DNA from 4 places in the Micromonospora sp. NPDC048868 genome. Region 3 is predicted to be linked to each of the others. Evidence: riboswitches for the same ligand, from Rfam matches in the RefSeq annotation. Region 3 holds a riboswitch; each other region holds the start of a gene.
The links. Region 3 has a riboswitch for cyclic di-AMP ahead of ACGFNF_RS01790 (hypothetical protein). Riboswitches for the same ligand answer to the same signal wherever they lie in the genome.
Positions count from the first base shown of each region.

Region 1 (3,347 bases), on a different contig from region 3:
TGGAGTTCTGGATGGGCGTCGCCGCCGCCGAGCTGATGCGGCGTGGCCGGTGGCGCGGGCCGGGCCTGCCGCTGGCCAGCCTGCTCTTCGTGGCGACCTGGGTGGTCGCCGCGCAGTGGGTCCGCGCCGAACTGTGGGCGGCGCTGCTTTCGATCGCGTACATCCTGGTCATCGCCGCGGCGGCGGACGCGGACGTGCGCGGGCGGCGCTCGCCGTGGCGGTCCCGGCCGATGATCTGGCTGGGCGAGGTCTCCTTCGCCTTCTATCTGGTGCACGTCCTCGTGATGATCACCGTCCTGCGGCTCACCGGTGACTGGGGCGTCGGCTTCACCGGCTGGTGGGGGCTGGCGGTGGTGCTCGGCTTCCTGCTGGTCAACCTGGCCCTGGCCGGCCTGTTGCACCGTCTCGTCGAGACGCCGATGATGCGGCTGCTCACCCCGCGTAGGCCGGCCCGGGCGCCGCGGGACGGGGACGCCGCCGGGCAGGACCCCGGCGGCCCCGGGGCGGCGCCGGGGGACCGGGGCAACGCCGTGCCGCGCCCCCGGGCCGCCGATCCGCAGGACGACCACCGGACGACGTACGCCGACTCGCGCTGAGCGCCCCCGGCGGCCGGAGAGTCCGGGCGACGAATCCCCACCGTTTCGGTGACGCCGGTCACCACGCCGTCGAACCGGTCATCGGGCGCGGCCCGGTCGATTCCAGCCGGGGTTTCGGCGCCGATGTCCGCCACTTGTCCCGTTGTCGCCCCAAGGTGCGTGCAGAAACGGTCGTCCCATTGAGTCGCGTCAGTGGCGAAGTGCCCGCAAAAATTGTCTCCCGATCAAGGTTTAGGCAGGTGGGACGGGGTTGGCAGGGCGCGGACCGGCCAGTAATGTCGGCGCGTCCGGTGCGGTACCCGATCGCCAGAGGCGACGCCGCGCCGACCCGCCTAATCGTGAACGACGAACCGGGGACCCAGTGCTCGTTGGGGTGAATCCGTGGGCCGTGGGCCCGTGGTAGGGCGTTCTTCCCGCCCGAATCCGTCAGCTAACCCGGTCGGCGGTGTCGGAAGGAGTTCCATCTTCATGCCACACCCGTACACCCCTCGGCTGTGCCGCCGTCTCCACGGCGCCGCGGTGACCGCGCTCGTCCGCCCGCAGGTCATGAGCTGACCCACCGGTCACCGTCCGTCGCCCGGCGTCCCGGGCGCATCCCCTGAGTGGTCCACCACCCGCCCGGACTCCCGTCCGCGCGGCGGTCCGCCCTGCCCTCGGCGCGGACCGACGGCCGCTCACCCCCGAGCCCGTGGAGGAAACCGTGAAGCACCACCTCAAGCGACAGTTGCGTCGCCTCACGTCCGAGCGTCCGTACCAGCTGGCCGCCGCGTCCGCCGCGGCGCTCGTGCTGGCGTCGGGCACGGGCGCGCTGCTGGCCGGAGCCGACGAGGACCCCGCCGTCGCGCAGGCCCCGGTGGCCGCCACCGAGCTGCGGGACGACGCCGCGGCCTCGCGCAGCCAGGCCCGGGTCGCGCCCGCCCCGTCCAGCGCCGCCCCGGCCGCGTCCAGCGCCGCCCCGTCGGCCAGCGCGTCCAGCGCCGCCCCGGACCCGGACCTGACCCGCAAGCCGGCGCCGCCGAAGCCTCCGGCCGCCAAGAGCCTGGACTACGACTACCAGGCCCAGACCACCTTCTACAACTGTGGTCCGGCGGCCGTCCGGCACGCCCTCAGCGCCGCCGGCATCGCGCGCAGCCAGGACGCCCTCGGTGCCCAGCTGGGCACCGACCAGATGGGTACCGACTCGGCCCAGGACACCACCCGCGTGCTGAACGCGACGGTGAAGGGCGACCCGTACCGGACCCGGATGATCCCCGGTGGCGCCGCCACCCCGGCCCAGATGGACCGGCTCCAGGCCGACGTCGTCGCGGCCATCGCCGACGGGCGGGGCGTCGTGGTCAACGTCGCCGGCAGCGCCACGGACACCGACGGCGGCTGGCACTCCTTCCCCGGCGGCCACTACGTCGCGGTGGTCGGCTACCAGGACGAGGGGCGGCTGGTGAAGATCGCCGACTCGGCGAACCCGGCGACCGCGTCGTACTGGATGAGCACCATCGCCCTGGCGAACTGGGCCGCCACCCGCGGCTACTCCGCCTGAGCGACTCCGTCGGGCGTCGGCTCCCCACCCGGGGGGTCGGCGCCCGATGTCGTGTCCGGGTCACGGCCCTCGCCCGCGGCGTCCGACGGGTGGCACACTGCGCCCATGGTCGATGAGTCGGGTGACGGGGCCGGCCGGCGGGTGCTCCTGCTGCTGCACGGCATGGGCGCGACCGGCGACGTGTGGCTGCCCTGGGCGCCGCTGCTGGAGCGTCGGTGGGCGGGGCGGTGGCTGGCGCCGGACCTCGCCGGCCACGGCTGGTCGCCGCCGCTGCCGGAGTACTCCTTCCCGGGGCTGGCCGCGCGGATCGGCGCGGGGCTCGCGGCGGGGGACCGGCTCGTCGTGCTGGGGCACTCCCTCGGCGGGGTGGTCGGGCTGGCGCTGGCCGCCCGGGGCGCCGGACTGCCCGTCGACGCCGTCGTCGGGCTCGGCATCAAGGCCGTCTGGTCGCCGGCGGAGCTGGCCAAGGCGGGTGAGTTGGCGGCCCGGCCGGTGACCTGGTTCGCCAGCCGGGACGAGGCGGCCCGCCGCTACCTGCGGGTGGCCGGCCTGACCGGGCTCTTCGCCCCGGAGCACCCCGTCGTGGAGGCGGGGCTGCGGCAGGTCGACGGCCGCTGGCGGCTGGCGATGGACCCGGCCGCGTTCGGCGTGGGCGCGCCGGAGCTGCCCGCCCTGCTGGCGGCGACCGACGTGCCCGTGCTGCTGGCCCGCGGCGAGCACGACCCCATGGTCACCGACGCCCAGCTCACGGAGCTGGGGGTGCCGGTCGCCGTCCTGCCCGGCCTCGGGCACAACGCCCACGTCGAGGCCCCCGAGGCGGTCCTGGACCTCGTCGAGCCGTACCGCTGACGTGCCCCACGAACGGCCCGGCCCACAGGTCCGCCGTCGCGACCGGTCTGCCTCCCGACCGGGGCGTCAGGTGGCGGGGGAGAGGGTCGCCTCGTCCGGGTCGAGCGGCAGGCCGGTCGCGCCGCCCGTGCGCGGGGCGGGCGTCTTCCAGCCCTCGTCGAGCTGGCGCCGGGCGGCCTCCAGGAACGCCTCGGCGTACGACTCGGCGGGGAAGTCGCCCAGGTAGCGGCTCCGGGTGGCCCACCGCGCCGAGGCCAGCGGATCGGTGTCCAGCAGCGCGGTCAGCACCTCGTCCACGTTCGCCATGTCGCGCCGCAGCACGTAGCCCGACCCGGCGAGCGGGAACTGCTCGGGGAACCGGTCACCGG
Region 1 covers NZ_JBICUN010000005.1:320,406-323,752, reverse strand. Annotated here, with positions in the region: gene ACGFNF_RS10910 (acyltransferase family protein) at 1-596, shown strand, start outside; cyclic di-AMP (ydaO/yuaA leader) riboswitch at 916-1,056, shown strand; gene ACGFNF_RS10905 (C39 family peptidase) at 1,285-2,130, shown strand; gene ACGFNF_RS10900 (alpha/beta fold hydrolase) at 2,236-2,979, shown strand; gene ACGFNF_RS10895 (CDP-glycerol glycerophosphotransferase family protein) at 3,046-3,347, opposite strand, start outside.
Region 1: another riboswitch for cyclic di-AMP. It lies ahead of ACGFNF_RS10905 (C39 family peptidase); the one in region 3 lies ahead of ACGFNF_RS01790 (hypothetical protein).

Region 2 (3,347 bases), on a different contig from region 3:
CACCCCAACCAGGACGCCGGGCACCGCGCCGCGGTCGCCGACGGGCAGCACCCTTTCGCGGTGATCGTGGGTTGCTCCGACTCCCGGCTCGCCGCCGAGATCATCTTCGACCGCGGCCTCGGTGACCTCTTCGTGGTCCGCACCGCCGGGCACACCATCGGTCCCGAGGTGCTGGGCAGCGTGGAGTACGCCGTCACGGTCCTGGGCACGCCGCTGGTGGTGGTGCTCGGTCACGACTCCTGCGGGGCCGTCCAGGCGGCTCGTGCGGCGGACGCCACCGGCACCCCGCCGGTCGGGCACCTGTGCGCCGTGGTGGACGCCGTGGTGCCCAGCCTGCGCCGGGCCGCCGCCGAGGGCGTGCACGACATCGACGGCATCGTCGACATCCACATCGCGCACACCGTCGAGGCGATGCTGGGCCGCTCCGCCGTCCTCGCCGCGGAGGTGGCCGCCGGCCGCTGCGGGGTGGTCGGCATGTCGTACCGGCTGACCGCCGGCGAGGTGCGGACGGTGGCCGAGGTGCCCGCCCGTACGGCCGACGCGCCGGAGGCGGCGGCCAGCGCCGCGCTCGCCTGACTCCGTTCGCCCGGCAGGTCGTCGCGGCGGGCCCGCACGACGACAGAGGGCCGCTCCCGCGTCCGGCGGGGCGGCCCTCTGTGTACGTGTGTCCCGGCTAGAGCAGCGACACGTGGACGTGGTCGGTGTGGTTCGACGGGCCGCTGTAGGAACTCCAGCCCGTCGCCGGGAACCAGATCTGTCTGTTCCAGATCACGTAGTAGATGCCGAGCCGGTCGGCGTTGCGGACCAGGAACGCGGTCAGGTTGTTGCCGTACATGTAGGTGTCGTCGTTGTGCCAGGGGGAGAAGCCGCTCCTCTGCAGCGACCAGTCGCAGGCCCGGCCCTTCGGGTGCTCGTACGGCCCGCCGGGGCGGTAACAGCCGACGAACCGGTTGAAGCCGGCCCGCTTGACCTCCTTGTACATGTGCAGGGTGCGCGCGGTGATGCGGCCGGAGGTGGTGGGGTCGTCCTCGGTGGGTGACAGCGGCGTCCAGTCGCCGTCGGCCGTCCGCCCCGGCGCGATCTTCGCCACCGGCGAGGTGGCGACCACCTTGCCACTGGTCAGCCCTCTGCCGCCGACCAGCGCGAGCGCCTTCTCCGCCTCCCGCTTGCCGCGCGCCATCTCGTTCGTCAGCTTCTGCTGTTCGCGGACCTCGGTGTCGAGCGCCAGCTTGGCCTGCTCGGCGCGGTCCTTGACCGCGTTCACCTCGGCGAGCTTCTTGGAGTTGACCAGGTTGAGCTCGTCGAGGGCGGCGGCGCGCTTGACGAACGAGTCGGGGCTGGCGGTGTCCAGCAGCATGGACACCGCGCCGATCCGCCCGGTGCGGTAGGACTGGGCGGCGATCTGGCTGACCTGGGGGGCCAGCGCGTTCAGTTCGGCCTGCGCCCGGGAGACCTCCAGGGCCAGTTCGAGCTGGCGCTTCTTCGACTTCGCCAGCTTCGCCTTGGCCTGCACGTAGGACCGGTTCCGGGCCTCGATGAGGTCGTCGAGCAGCTTGGGCTCGTCGTCCCCGTGCCCGGAGGGCTTGGGCGGGGTGGGCGCGGCCGCCGCCGGGAGAGGCCCGGCGAAGACCGCCAGAGCGGCGAGTACGGCCACCACGGGCGTCAACCAGCGGCGTAGGGGTGCCGTCACAGTTTTCCCTTCCGTCGACCGCCGACCGGGTTAGCTGACGGGTTCGGGGCGGAAGTGGCCCCTACCGCTGTCGCGGATTCACCCCACGTACCTGGGTCCCCGGTTCGCCTCGCGGCGATTGGGCGGCGGCACCGCAGGCGCCGCTGCGCGCCTTCGGCGGTGACCGGCAGCGAGGTTACCCGAGAACGCTCCCGGGGATCTACGTCCCTAAGCCGACTAAATGCGTTATTTCGTAATGGCGGACGGTGACCAGTGACGCGTTTATCAGGCTGAACGTCCTGTTCGGTCACGCTGAGGAGCGTCACCATGCGGTGTCCGTACTTCTGCGCCCGTCGGGCCATCCGGCGGGAGCGGCGGACGGCGTGTCCCCACGCGGCCCGCTGAGGGCCTCCAGCGCCTCGGACCGGTCGGCCGCCGGCCGGGGAGTCGGCGCGGTCGCGGGCGCGGCGCGGTCGGTGGCGTCCCCGCCGCGTCGGCCGGCCGTGGTCACCAGGGCCGCCAGCGCGGTGGTCAGCGGCACGGCGGCGATCAGGCCCAGGGTGGCGACCGCGCTGCGGACGATCTCCTGGGCGAGGAACTCGCTGGTGAGAAGTTGGGTCACCGCCCGCGAGTCGGCGGTCAGCAGGAGCAGCACCGGCAGCGAGGCGCCCGCGTACGCCAGCACGATGGTGTTCACCGTCGAGGCGATGTGCGCCCGGCCGACCCGGGTCGCCGCCCGGTAGAGCTGCGTCCGCGACAGCCCGGGGTTGGCGTGCGCCAGCTCGGTGACCGTGGCGGCCTGGGTCACCGTGACGTCGTCCAGCACGCCGAGGGAGCCGATGATGATCCCGGCCAGCAGCAGCCCGTGCAGGTCGACGTCGGCCTGGTACATCGACAGCGTGGTGGCGTCCTCGGAGCCGAACCCGGTCAGGTGGGTCGCGGCGGTGGCGATCGTGCCGAGGACACCGGTCAGCACCAGGCTGCCCAGCGTGCCGAGCACGGCGACCGAGGTCTGCGCGGTCACGCCGTGGGTCAGGTAGAGCACCACGAACATGATCAGAGCGGCGCCGACGACCGCGACCAGCAGGGGCGGGTTCCCGGCGCTGATGCCCGGCAGCACGAAGGTCAGCAGGATGGCGAAGCTCGCCGCCAGCCCGCCCAGCGCGGCCAGCCCGCGCCACCGCCCGAAGGCGACGATGGCGGCCGCGAAGAGCGCCACCAGCCAGACCAGCGGCTTGCCGCGCTGGTGCTCGGCGATGTTGTAGGTGCTGGCCGTGGGGTCGGCGGGGTCGGTGAGCTCGACCAGGATGATCTCGTCGTCCACGGCGACGGTCGGCGCACCGGGCCCGGCCGGGATCGGCGTCTGGATCTGCTGGCCGGCGTCGGGGCCGTCCTGCACCCGTACGGTGACCGTGCCGCAGGGGCCCTGCGGCGCGTCGGGGCTCCCCTCCGGGGCCTCCGGGGCGGGCGGGCACGGCTCCGTCACCACCCGGGTCACCGTGCCGTGATAGCGGGGTGCGTCGGTGCCGGTCGCCGGGTCGGGCGCGTCCCACGGCCACAGCACCAGGGCGGCGATCAGCGTGGCGACGAAGAGGGGCACCACCGTCGCGACGAGGATCCGCCGCACCCTCGGCGGGGCGGACGGAGCGGGACGGGTGTGGTCGGCGCCCAACGTGAG
Region 2 covers NZ_JBICUN010000024.1:85,939-89,285, reverse strand. Annotated here, with positions in the region: gene ACGFNF_RS27510 (carbonic anhydrase) at 1-576, shown strand, start outside; gene ACGFNF_RS27505 (coiled-coil domain-containing protein) at 674-1,690, opposite strand; cyclic di-AMP (ydaO/yuaA leader) riboswitch at 1,694-1,825, opposite strand; gene ACGFNF_RS27500 (YibE/F family protein) at 1,992-3,341, opposite strand.
Region 2: another riboswitch for cyclic di-AMP. It lies ahead of ACGFNF_RS27505 (coiled-coil domain-containing protein); the one in region 3 lies ahead of ACGFNF_RS01790 (hypothetical protein).

Region 3 (3,347 bases):
GCTGCCCCGGGCGGTGCGCTCCACCGGCGTCGACCCGGTCGCGCTGTCGGTGCCGCCGGCGGAGCTGGAGGCCGCGGTGGTGGCGGCGGCCGGCGCGCTGCTCGCCGACGTGGAGGGCACGGTCGGGGTGATCATGCCGGTGCCGCGCCGCGACGAGGTTGCCGGCTGGCTGGGCGGGCTCGGCGCGCCGCGTTTGCAGGTGGTGACCAGCCTGGAGGCCAAGGGCATGGAGTACGACGGGGTCGTCCTCGTCGCCCCGGGCGAGATCCGGGCCGACCCGGGGTCGGGGGTGCGGACGCTCTACGTGGCGCTGTCCCGGGCCACCCAGCGGCTGACCACCGTCGACCCGATCGGCTGAGCCGCCGTTACTTGCATACATAGCGATGTGAGCATAGATTGAACGCGAATCCGGACGCCTGACGGAGGGTGGGCGCGTGGGCGCAGGTCATGACCACCATCACGGGTCGGTGGCGAATGCCGCGCACCGCCACCGGGGCCGGCTCTGGGCGGCGTTCGGGCTGCTCGCCGGCCTCATGGTGGTGGAGGCGGTGGCGGCCTTCCGCACGGGCTCGCTGGCCCTGCTGAGCGACGCCGGGCACATGTTCACCGACGTGCTCGGCATCGGCATGGCGCTCGCGGCGATCGCCGCGACCCGGCGGGCGGGCGCCGACCCGCAGCGCACCTTCGGGCTCTACCGGCTGGAGGTACTGGCCGCACTGGCCAACGCCGTCCTGCTCTCCGGCGTCGCGGTCTACGTCGTGATCGAGGCGGTGCGCCGCTTCGGCGACCCGCCGGAGGTGCTGGCCGGCCCGATGCTTGTGGTCGCCGTGCTCGGCCTGCTCGCCAACATCGGCGCCTTCGCGCTGCTGCGCTCCGGGGCGAAGGAGAGCATCAACGTCCACGGCGCGTACCTGGAGGTGCTCGGCGACCTGCTGGGGTCACTCGGCGTGATCGGGGCCGCGCTGCTGATCGCCACCACCGGCTGGTGGTGGGCGGATCCACTGGTGGCGGTCGCGATCGGGGTGCTCATCCTGCCGCGCACCTGGCGGCTCGGGCGGGCCGCGCTGCGCATCCTGGTGCAGGCCGCGCCGGAGCACCTCCAGGTGACCGCGGTGCACGACCGGCTGGCCGCCGTGCCCGGCGTCGCCGAGGTGCATGACCTGCACGTCTGGACGCTGACCTCCGGGATGGAGGTGGCCTCGGCCCACCTGACCATGGCACCCGGCGCGGAGGTCGGCGCGGTGCTGGGCGCCGCCCGGGCCGCGCTGCACGACGACTTCCACATCGAGCACGCCACGTTGCAGATCGAGCCCGGAGCGTCACGCGGGGCCTGCGGGTCGGTTGAGTGGTAATGAGGACAACCTTAAATCTGGGAGAGTATTGTGCGCTTATGCCGGATTTGACTGTTAGTGGACGTACACCCTGCGTCACCTGCGCTGCATCAGTCACAGCGGCACCGGTAGGCTCGGCTTCGGCCTCCGCCAGGCGGCACCCACCGGTGCCGGCGGTGGCCGCCGCCTAATCGCCCGGCGGGGCGAACCGGGGAACCATGTCCGTGGGGTGCATCCGCGTCAGCGGTAGGGATCTTCCGTCCCGAACCCGTCAGCTAACCCGGTCGGCGGCTGACGGAAGGACACGTGTATGCCAGTGATGGCACCTGTACGACGACGTGCCGCCCGGACGGCGGCCCTGATCGCCACGATGCTCGCCCTCGGCGCCGCGGTGGCCCCGGTCACCGCCGCCCCGGCGGCGGCCGCCACCCGGGCCGGCCTGCTCGCCGCGGCCCCCGGCCAGGACGAGGAGGGCGGCACCCCCGCCCTGCGGGCCCAGTTGGAGGCCGCCAGCAAGGGCTACCTCGACGCCAAGCGCGCCCTGGACACGTCGGCCAAGCGGCAGCAGCAGCTCGCCGCGCAGCTCAAGACCACCGAGGTCGAGTTGGCCGCGCACACCGCCAGGGTCGGCGAGATCGCGGGCGCGGCCTACCGCACCGGCCGGCTCAGCGTGGCGTCCGCCCTGCTCAACAGCAGCTCGCCGGACGGCTTCATGGACCGCGCCGCCGCCCTCGACGCGGTGGCCGCCAAGGAGGACCGGGCCCTGCGCGAACTCCAGGAGACCCGGGACCAGGCCACCCGCACCAAGCTCGCCCTGGACGGCGAGATCCGGGAGCAGCGCAAGCAGGTCACCGTGATGGCCAAGCGCAAGGAGCAGGCCGAGCGGGCGCTGACGGTCGCCAACCGCGAGCAGCAGCAACAGCGGCAGCAGTCCACGGGGGCGGGCACCTCGCCGGGCGGCACCTCCAGCAAGACGGCGAAGGCGGCCCCGCGCAACTCCGACGGCTCCTGGCCGCGCGAGTCGTGCAGCGTCAACGACCCGACCCCCGCCAACGGCTGCATCACCCCGCGCACCCTGCACGCGCTCAACCAGGCCAAGGCGGCGGGCTTCACCCGCTACGTCTCCTGCTACCGCCCCGGCGGCTCGGGCGAACACCCGAAGGGCCGGGCCTGCGACTTCGCGGCCCAGAAGGGCGGCTTCGGCGGCGACGCCACCGGCGGCGACCGGACGTACGGCAACAACCTGTCGGCGTACTTCGTGCGCAACGCCGACCGGCTCGCCGTGCTCTACGTGATCTGGTACAGGCAGATCTGGCTGCCCAGCAGCGGCTGGAAGTCGTACAGCGGGGCCAACGGCGACCCGTCCAGCGACCACACCAACCACGTGCACCTGTCGGTCTACTGACGCCCGCGCCCCGGTGCCCCGCCCGTCGCGGGTCACCGGGGCGCGACGGCGTCCGTCGCCCCCGGCCACCGCGGCCGGGCCGTCCGGCGGTCAGTCGGCCGACGACCCGGGCAGGCTCGTGTCGAGGGCCGTGGCGAGGCGGGCGGCCAGCCCGAGGTGGGCGGCGCGGGCCTGGCGGAACGCGTAGCCGAAGAGCGGCGCGGGCGCGGCGAGGGTGATCTCGACCTCGATGCGGACCACGCCGTCGGGCTCCGCCCGCAACCGGGTGTGGTTGCGCACCGTGGTGGCAGGCCACTGCCGGGCCACGGTGACGATCTCGTCGGGATCGTCGACGAGGACGTCGGCCCGGCAGGTGATCGGCAGGCGCACCGGCCCGGCGGCCAGTCGATCGGTGATGTCGTAGCTGGCCCGCGCGCCAGGACGGGGCGGCACCCGGCGGACCCGGACGATCAGCGGGTGCAGGTCCTGCTGCCGGGTGGGGTCGGCGAGCAGCGCCGCGGCCTCCGCGAGGGAGCAGCGCGCCTGGACGGTGTAGCTGAAGGAACTTCGCCTGAGCACGCCGTCTCCCCAGGGTCGGTGGTCGCCCGATCGTCGCGCATGCCGGGCGCCCT
Region 3 covers NZ_JBICUN010000001.1:379,851-383,197, forward strand. Annotated here, with positions in the region: gene ACGFNF_RS01780 (HelD family protein) at 1-358, shown strand, start outside; gene ACGFNF_RS01785 (cation diffusion facilitator family transporter) at 435-1,352, shown strand; cyclic di-AMP (ydaO/yuaA leader) riboswitch at 1,506-1,637, shown strand; gene ACGFNF_RS01790 (hypothetical protein) at 1,651-2,736, shown strand; gene ACGFNF_RS01795 (SRPBCC family protein) at 2,827-3,294, opposite strand.

Region 4 (3,347 bases), on a different contig from region 3:
TGCGGTCCAGCGGGATGTTGTACTGCCGCGCCAGGTGGCGGACCAGCTTGGCGGAGGTGCGGTACATCGCCTCGGTGTACCAGGTGCCGTGCCCGGCGAAGCCCTCGTGTTCGAGGCCGATGGACTTGGCGTTCACGTACCAGTTGCCGGCGTGCCAGCCGACGTTCTTGGTCTTGATGTGCTGGGCGATGTGCCCGTCCACCGAGCGCAGGGTGTAGTGCCAACCCACCCGCTTCGGGTCCTTGACCAGGTTGACGCTGGGACCGAAGTAGCCCTCGGTGTCGTGGATGACGATGTACTCGATCTTCTGCTGGGTGGGACGGTTCCCCAGGTCGTGGTTGCCGTAGTCGCCAAGGGTGGGGCCGTAGTTCTCGTACGGCGCCGGGATCCACTCGCAGGAGATGTCGTCCGGGCACTCCAGCCCGTCCGGCCGGGCGAGCTTGCGCAGGTTCAGCCGGTCCAGCCAGGAGCGGTTCGGCTGGACCGCCTGGCCGGCCAGCGTGACCCGCTGCCCGTCGTCGGTCACCCGGCTGTCGCCCGTGGCGATGGTGGCGTACACCTCGTTGGCGAAGGCCGCCGCGGCGTCGGCGCTGTCCGCGCCGGAGTACCGGGCCACCGCGCCGTACCAGGCCGCCGGGTCGGTGCCGGCGCCGACCGGGGCGCCGATCTCCTTCTGGTACGCGGCCAGCAGCGCCGCGCCGCCCCGGATGTTCGCCGTGACGTCCGTCCGCAGCGACTCCTCGCTGGCGCCGGTCAGCCCGGCGGCGGCGTCAACGGTCCGCAGCGCGGCCTCGGCGGGAGGCGTGGCGGCTGGCGGCTCGCCGGCCTCGGCCAGGGACGGGCGGGACTCGTCGCCGCGCGGGTCCTCGGTGCCCTCGTCGTGGTGCGTGCCGCCGGCGAGGGCGGCGACGTGCTCGGCGTCGGTGAGGTGCATCGGTCCGTAGCCGCCGCTGGTGCTCGGCGTGCCGGCGTTGGTGTCCCAGCGGGACTGCAGGTAGGAGACCCCGAGCAGGACGCTCTCCGGTACGCCGTACTCGGCGGCCGCGGCGGCGTACTGCTGCTGCCGGTCGTTCACCGGCGCTGCCGCGGCGGCGGACCCGGCGGCGGTGAGCGGCGTCGTCGCCATGGCGGCGGCCACGGCGGCGGCCAGCAGGACGCGTCTGCTCCTCGATGTCGCTGACAGGTGCATCAGACCCCCAGTTCGGACGGGCAAAGGTGGGGTCACCTTCGCCCCGCCCGCCGCCTCTGGTCAATACTTTCCCGCCAGACACTTCAGAAGGAAGGAAATCTTCGTCGCCCGGGTTGCGGATCCGCCCGATCCGGGTGGGTACGGAGTGTCACCGCCCGTAGGGTTGCGGATCGATAACGGTCGTCTCTACTCTGGTCCTTCGTCGGCCGGTGACATTCCGTCCAACCAGGGCGGTGACGGTCCGACACCGCCGAGTCGCTCCCGAGCGAGCCGGGGACCCAGGTTCCCCGGGGTGAATCCGCAGTCCTGCGGTAGGGCGCCCCTTCCCGCCCGAACCCGTCAGCTAACCCGGTAGGCGGTACGGAAGAAGGAGTACGAAGCCCGGTGGCACACCATGCCCCGCGGCCACCGTCGGCCCGGTCGGCCCTCGCCGACCCGGTGACGGCTGCGCCGCGCCCACGCTGGTACCGCTGCACCACCGCCCTCGCCGCCCTGGCCGCGTTCGCCGTCGTCCTGACCGGCGGCGCCACGGCGGCCCACGCCGAACCGACTGTCGCCGAGATCGAGCGGCAGATCGACGAGGACTGGAACAAGCTCGAACCGATCATCGAACGGCACAACGCCACCCGACAGGACCTGGCCGCCAGGCGGAAGCAGGCCGACGCGCTCGCCGCGCAGATCGGGCCGCTGGAGAAGCAGGTCGACCAGGCGATGGAGAAGGTCGGCGCGTTGGCGGCCCGCGCCTACAAGGGCGAGAACGTCTCCGCCGTCAACGCCCTGCTGGGCAGCCGCTCACCGAGCGAGATGATCGGGCAGCTCGAACTGCTCGACCAGTTCGCCCAGCACCAGCAGCAGGACGTGCGGCAGGTCGCCGAGCTGCGCGACCGGCTGGCCGCCAAGAAGGCGCCGCTGGACGAGATGGTCGTCCAGCTCGGCCGCACCGAGGCTCAGCTCGCGGCGAAGAAGAAGCAGATCAACGCCGAGATCGACCGGTTGCAGAAGCTTCGGCTGCGGGTCTACGGCAACGGCGGCGGTGGGCCGCTGCGTCCCGCCCCCTGCCCGGCCGGCTATCCCGGCGGCCCGGCCGGCACCGCCGTGAAGTTCGCCTGCGCGCAGATCGGCAAGCCCTACGTCTGGGGTGCCGAGGGGCCGAACTCGTACGACTGCTCCGGCCTGATGCTCGCCGCCTGGGCGAAGGCGGGGGTGTCGCTGCCGCACAACGCCGCACAGCAGCGCCGGGCCACCGCGTCCGTCAGCCGGGGCGAGCTGCGCCCGGGTGACCTCGTCTTCTACTACAGCGACCTGCACCACGTCGGCATGTACGTCGGCGGGGGCTGGGTGGTGCACGCCTCCCGCGCCGGGGTGCCGATCAAGATGAAGAAGGTCGACGACGGCCCGATCCACAGCTACGGCCGCCCCGGCTGAGACGCGCGGAGGGCCTCTGCCCGGCGGGGGTCCTCCGCACGCCCGCGGGTCGGGTCAGCTGGTCGGCCAGGTGCGCCACTGCTGCCACGAGCGGCTCGGGGTCGGGCCGCGCTGCCCCTGGTAGCGCGAGCCGTAGACGGCCGAGCCGTACGGGTGCCGCGCCGGCGACGAGAGCCGGAAGATGCAGAGCTGGCCGATCTTCATGCCCGGCCAGAGGGTGATCGGCAGGTTGGCCACGTTGGACAGTTCGAGGGTCACGTGACCGGAGAAGCCCGGGTCGATGAAGCCCGCCGTGGAGTGGGTGAGCAGGCCCAGTCGGCCCAGTGAGCTCTTCCCCTCCAGCCGGCCGGCGAGCTGGTCGCCGAGCGTGATCACCTCCAGCGTCGAGGCGAGCACGAACTCGCCCGGATGCAGCACGTACGGCTCGCCCTCCGGCACCTCGACCATCGACGTGAGGTCGTCCTGCTGCTGCGCGGGGTCGATGTGGGTGTAGAGGTGGTTGTTGAAGACCCGGAAGAGCTTGTCCAGGCGTACGTCGATGCTGGACGGTTGCACCAGCGCGGGCTCGAACGGCTCCAGCGCGAGCGTTCCCGCCTCGATCTCGGAGGCCAGGTCGCGATCGGAGAGCAGCATCCGCACACCTTAGCGACCGACACGCGTGACCTGCGTGTCGGAGTGCATCTTCGTACAATTGTTCGATAGAATGCCGGCATGGCTTCCTGGTCCGAATTCG
Region 4 covers NZ_JBICUN010000010.1:185,997-189,343, reverse strand. Annotated here, with positions in the region: gene ACGFNF_RS18380 (N-acetylmuramoyl-L-alanine amidase) at 1-1,189, opposite strand, end outside; cyclic di-AMP (ydaO/yuaA leader) riboswitch at 1,428-1,561, shown strand; gene ACGFNF_RS18375 (NlpC/P60 family protein) at 1,574-2,614, shown strand; gene dcd (dCTP deaminase) at 2,669-3,247, opposite strand; gene ACGFNF_RS18365 (pyridoxamine 5'-phosphate oxidase family protein) at 3,326-3,347, shown strand, end outside.
Region 4: another riboswitch for cyclic di-AMP. It lies ahead of ACGFNF_RS18375 (NlpC/P60 family protein); the one in region 3 lies ahead of ACGFNF_RS01790 (hypothetical protein).